2 regions of the Citrobacter pasteurii genome follow, and region 2 is predicted to be linked to the other one. Evidence: predicted binding sites of a transcription regulator. Region 2 holds the regulator's gene; the other holds the start of a gene.
The links. Region 2 encodes PhoB, which activates phosphate uptake and scavenging genes when phosphate is short. Its sites were predicted from a motif close to CTGTCATAAAACTGNCNNAT; they were not measured.
Positions count from the first base shown of each region.

Region 1: kdgR (DNA-binding transcriptional regulator KdgR) is a predicted target of PhoB. The motif match lies at 1,727-1,746, and genes of this name have one in related genera.

Region 1 is NZ_CP077262.1:2,380,636-2,383,768, reverse strand. Features, by position in the region: gene I6L54_RS11630 (YebO family protein) at 1-196, opposite strand, end outside; gene mgrB (PhoP/PhoQ regulatory lipoprotein MgrB) at 271-414, opposite strand; gene I6L54_RS11620 (YobH family protein) at 579-818, shown strand; gene kdgR (DNA-binding transcriptional regulator KdgR) at 924-1,715, opposite strand; gene I6L54_RS11610 (MFS transporter) at 1,891-3,133, shown strand, end outside.
Region 2 is NZ_CP077262.1:4,079,726-4,082,858, forward strand. Features, by position in the region: gene phoR (phosphate regulon sensor histidine kinase PhoR) at 1-931, opposite strand, end outside; gene phoB (phosphate response regulator transcription factor PhoB) at 982-1,671, opposite strand; gene sbcD (exonuclease subunit SbcD) at 1,862-3,064, shown strand; gene sbcC (exonuclease subunit SbcC) at 3,061-3,133, shown strand, end outside.

The sequences.
Region 1 (3,133 bases), 1.7 Mb from region 2:
CTTCACAAAGACGGCGGAGCAATGCGCTCTGTCGTTTTTGTTGATCCAACAACGCCTCAAGCAGTTCAATCTGCTCGTTAGTACGCGAACTTGCCCGATTGATGAAAAACCACAATACAAGCCCGATTACCAGAACCACCACCGATACCACTAAAGACGCAAAACTCAACGCGCCAGAATTCAAAACTTCGTTCATTTCACCACCTCAATGTAGACAGCATAGTTTACCACTGCCGCACAAGAAGGTAATCAACTGTTACTGAAATGCGCTTACCAGGGAATAAATTTATTGATGGCGCAAATTCCGCTGAAAAATTGTACGTCCTGATCGCACATGATGTTGAACACCTGCGCCCACATCAGTATGCATACCAGCACGACAACGATCAGGACCACCCATCGAAATTTTTTCACTCCAACTCCACTCTCCGAATCTACAGCTTATGTTGATAAATTATCATGAGTTACCTAAACCCTAAGTTAACTGTAACGGCATTAAATGTTTTTAGGAATGATTCACTTGTTTCATCCCATGTACAGGCTAATCTAATAATAACGAGAAAAGATAAGAGGTTGTAATGCGTCTGATTATCCGCGCTATTGTGTTGCTCGCTCTGATTTGGATCGGTTTATTACTGAGTGGCTACGGCGTTTTGATAGGAAGTAAGGAGACTGCGGCTGGCCTGGGCCTGCAATGTCAATATCTGACCGCACGCGGGACCAGCACCGCGCAATACGTCCATACCAACAGCGGCATCATTGGCCTGTCAGATTGTCCCCTGTTGAGGAAAAGCACCGTCGTTATCGATAACGGTTAATACAGCAGCAAAAAATCAGTACGTTATTTGCTCCGGCGACGACGACAGATCGTAAAAAACCCGATACGCCGTATCGGGTTTTTTGTGTATCGCAACGCGTCAAAATCAGAAAGGGTAATCGTTATAACCCATTTGTTCTGAAATCTTACGCGCTGCGGTGTGCAGCATTTCGACATATTCGTGCAAACGTTCTTCAGAAAAACGCAGCGTCGGGAATGAGATGCTCAGACCCGCAATGACCACGCCGAAACGATCAAATACCGGTACCCCGATACAGCGCAGTCCTTCTTCCTGCTCTTCGTTGTCTTCGCCATAGCCCTGCTCACGGACTTTATCCAGTAATACCAGCAACTCATCGGTGTTAGTGATTGTCCGATCTGTACTGCGCTTGTACTCAATACCATCCAGAATTTGCTTCACTTCATCGCGGTCGCGCCATGCCAGCAGCACTTTACCAATGGCGGTGCTGTACAGCGGATTACGACGACCTACGCGAGAATACATGCGCAGATTGTACATCGAGTCGATTTTATGGATGTAGACAATGCTGTCTTCATCCAGCGCACCGAGATGTACTGTCTCTTTGGTCAGGCGCGAAAGTTCGCGCATCTGAATGTCAGCGCTACGGATAAGATCAACGTTTTGCAACGCGCGCGCGCCCAGCTCGAATAATTTCAGTGTCAGAGAGTATTTCTCAGACTCGCCTTCTTGTGCCACATAACCCAGCGTTTTCATGGTCTGCAAAAAGCGATAAACGGTACTTTTTGACATCATGACGCGTTGTGACAATTCGGTAATACCAATTTCGCGCTCTTCACCCAGCGCCTGCAGGATGCCAAAAACCTTCAGCACGGAAGATACAGAATCGGGTTGTTTATCCAGATCTGCGATAGCCATTTACCACCTCATTGCGAGTGTTTTATAAAAATCAGAACCGGTTTTTATTATAATTTCACGTACCAGCCGTCGCAATCTGTCTTTGCTCACTTAGTTACAAATCTGCGACCTAACGCCTGAATATCAATGCTAAAATTATTATTCTCATCATAATTTCCGACAATATTGACTTCCTATGGATAAGTTCCAGGCCGATGGCCTGCCATTGCCCCAGCGATACGGTGCAATTTTAACCATTGTTATTGGCATCTCAATGGCAGTACTGGACGGCGCAATTGCTAACGTTGCCCTGCCGACGATTGCCACCGCTCTTCAGGCCTCCGCGGCCAGCTCAATCTGGATCGTTAACGCCTACCAAATCTCGATTGTCGTATCACTCCTGTCACTCTCATTTTTGGGTGATATGTTTGGCTACCGACGCATATACAAGTGCGGACTGGTGGTATTTCTGCTCGCATCACTTTTCTGTGCCCTCTCCGATTCGCTGCACATGCTAACACTGGCGCGTGTGGCTCAGGGTTTCGGCGGAGCGGCATTGATGAGCGTGAATACAGCACTCATTCGCCTGATTTATCCGCAGCGTCAGCTTGGACGGGGCATGGGGATCAACTCCTTTATCGTGGCGGTTTCCTCAGCAGCAGGCCCGACTATTGCGGCAGCGATCCTCTCAGTTGCCTCATGGAAATGGTTGTTTCTGATTAACGTCCCACTGGGTATTATCGCGTTGCTGCTGGCCATGCGCTTCCTGCCACCTAATACACCGCGTAGCAATAAGCCGCGTTTTGATCTGCCTGGCGCGGTGATGAATGCGCTAACGTTTGGCTTGCTAATCACCGCACTTAGCGGTTTTGCACAAGGGCAATCGCTTAAGTTAATTGGTGCTGAGCTCGTCGGGCTCATCGTGGTAGGTTTCTTCTTTATCCGCCGTCAGCTCGCGCTACCAGTACCGTTATTACCGGTTGACCTGCTGCGTATTCCGTTGTTTTCACTCTCGATTTGTACGTCAATCTGTTCATTTAGCGCACAAATGCTGGCGATGGTTTCCCTGCCCTTCTTTCTACAAACCGTACTCGGTCGTAGCGAAGTAGAAACGGGCCTGCTATTGACCCCATGGCCGCTGGCAACCATGGTGATGGCGCCGCTGGCAGGTTATCTCATTGAACGCGTCCACGCCGGGCTTTTAGGCGCTTTGGGAATGATGGTGATGGCGTGTGGATTATTTTCACTGGTGTTGCTGCCATCCGCGCCGTCGGATTTCAATATCATCTGGCCGATGATGCTGTGCGGCGCGGGTTTTGGCTTGTTCCAGTCACCGAACAACCACACTATCATCACCTCCGCGCCGCGTGAGCGCAGCGGTGGGGCGAGCGGTATGCTGGGAACGGCGCGCTTGTTAGGGCAAAGTACCGGCGCGGCAC
Region 2 (3,133 bases):
CGTTCAGGCTGTTATCAACATCAAAAGTAAACGTATGTTTGTGCTGGCTCAGCGTTTGCGCTTCGTGCTCGACCACGCGCAGCATCATCGGCACATCCACCTTTTCATTGAGCATCATCGCCGGTGCGGCTTCAATTTTCGACAGTGTCAGCAACTGCTTCACTAACCCTTCCATACGGTACGTTTGTTCACGCATGGTATGCAGCGCTTTTTCGCGCGTCGTCCCTTCCAGCGGATGTTCCTGCATCATTTCCAGGTAGCCCTGCAACACCGTCAGCGGGGTACGTAGCTCATGGCTGGCGTTGGCGAAAAAGTTACGTCGTGAACCTTCCAGTTGGTGCATCTGGGTAACGTCGCGCGCCACCATTAGCAGTTGCTTATCGGTGTAGGGCATTACGCGAATTTCCAGATGCCGTCCGGTGTTGAGTACCAGATTAATTGGCCGACTAAAGTCGCGTGTTTTCAGATATTGTGTGAACTCCGGGTAGCGCAACAAGTTAAGAATATTTTGCCCGCTATCATCCGGCCAGCGTAACCCTAAAACCTGCTGTGCCAGTCCGTTACACCAGAAAATACCGCCTTCTTCGGTGGTTAGCACCACTGCGTCGGGTAGCGATTCCGCCCCGCTGCGAAAGCGTTTAATGAGGTTACCCAATTCGCGACGGCGCTTTTTGTTACGCAACTGCATTTGATGCAGGCCGTAGAGCAGTGGCTCCCAACTGCCACGACCCGGTGGAGGCGTCATACTCCTGTCGACCCACAGCCACCAGGACAAACGCAATAAGTTCCAGAAATGCCAGATAAGCAGGCCCGTTACCGACGCCAGTAAAAACCAGGGTAGATAACCAAAAAAAGCGCTAAGGATAAAAGCCGGTATGCAGCAGAGGATCAGCTCCAGTACCAGCCTTTTCCATGACAATCGTTCAAGCAAACGTCTTACTCCATTTACAGCCTAATCCCTCAGGCTCTTATTACTTGCAGTCAGAAGCGGGTCGAAAAGCGATATCCCGTCCCGCGTACCGTCTGCACCATACGATCGTGTCCGCTATGCTCCAGCGCTTTACGCAACCGGCGAATATGCACATCCACTGTCCGGTCTTCCACGTAGACATTGGTTCCCCAGACATGATTGAGGAGTTGTTCACGGCTGTAGACGCGCTCAGGGTGGGTCATAAAGAAGTGCAACAGTTTGAATTCGGTCGGCCCCATATCCAGCGGATCCTCTCCGGTCATCACGCGATGCGAGGTCGGATCAAGGCTTAGCCCCTGCATCTCAATAACCTCTTCCACCGCCATCGGTGAAATACGACGCAGAACCGCTTTAATACGCGCCACCAGCTCCTTGGGAGAAAACGGCTTGGTAATATAATCATCCGCACCGGTTTCCAGACCCCGGACGCGGTCTTCCTCTTCACCTCTCGCCGTCAGCATCATCACGGGGATATCCCGCGTCATCGCTTCCCGCTTGAGGTGTTTAATAAACTGTAGACCCGAGCCGCCGGGAAGCATCCAGTCAAGCAGGACGAGATCCGGCCAGGGTTCATTAAGTTGGTTCACAGCACTGTCATAGTCTTCGGCTTCTACGGGTTGAAAACCGTTTTGCTCGAGCACGAAGCAGACCATTTCACGAATTGGAGCTTCATCTTCTACGACCAGAATACGTCTCGCCATGATTTGCCCTGTTTATAATTAAATCGTTTGCCATCAATACCGTGGCATTATGCGTCACTTTTATGACAGATTTATGAAAAGATAGTCCAGGTTTAACGCAGCCAGGCGAATTATGACAGCCCGGAAACAAGATATTACCGCCCTTGCAAGGTTATAATCTCCGCCATCGTTTTTTTGTCATGGAACTCTTATGCGCATCCTCCACACGTCTGACTGGCATCTGGGCCAAAATTTCTACAGCAAGAGCCGCGCCGCTGAACACCAGGCCTTTCTCGACTGGCTGCTGGAAACGGCACAATCCCATCAGGTGGATGCCATTATTGTGGCAGGCGATATTTTTGATACCGGCTCACCGCCAAGCTATGCCCGTGAGCTGTATAACCGTTTTGTCGTTAATCTGCAGCAAACCGGCTGTCATCTGGTGGTGCTGGCAGGCAACCACGACTCCGTCGCCACGCTCAATGAGTCCCGCGATATTCTGGCGTTTCTCAACACCACGGTCGTGGCCAGCGCGGGCCACGCGCCGCAAGTGCTACCTCAACGCGACGGCACGCCGGGCGCGATCCTTTGCCCGGTTCCTTTTTTACGTCCACGTGACATCATTACCAGTCAGGCGGGGCTAACCGGTCACGAAAAGCAGCAGCATTTATTAGGTGCAATCACCGACTATTACCAACAGCAATATCAGAACGCCAGCGCGCTGCGTGGCGACCAGAATCTGCCGATTATTGCGACAGGGCATCTGACCACCGTCGGCGCCAGTAAAAGTGACGCCGTACGTGATATTTATATTGGGACGCTGGATGCTTTTCCGGCACAAAATTTCCCACCGGCGGATTACATTGCGCTGGGACATATTCACCGGGCGCAGATCATCGGCGGTACAGAACATATTCGCTATTGCGGCTCGCCGATTGCGCTTAGTTTTGACGAGTGCGGCAAAAGCAAATGCGTCCACCTGGTGAGCTTTGAAAACGGTAAGCTGAGCGCCGTTGAGAATCTCACCGTACCGGTCACCCAGCCGCTTGCGGTACTGAAAGGCGATCTCGCCGCCATTACCGCCCAGCTTGAGCAGTGGCGCAACGTACAGCAAGATCCGCCGGTGTGGCTGGATATTGAAATTACCACCGATGACTATCTGCATGATATGCAGCGTAAAATCCAGGCCTTGACCGAAGATTTACCGGTAGAGGTGTTACTGGTGCGCCGCAGTCGGGAACAGCGCGAGCGCATCATGGTCAATGAACGTCGTGAAACATTAAGCGAACTGAGCGTGGCGGAGGTTTTTGACCGCCGCCTGGCGCTGGAAGAACTTGAAGAACCACAGCGTGAGCGGCTTAATCAGCTGTTTAGCGCAACCGTACAGACGCTTGCCGGGGAGGCTGAAGCATGAAAATTCTCAGTCTGCGCCTGAAAAACCTCAACTCCCTGAAAGGGGAATGGAAAGTTGATTTCACGGCAG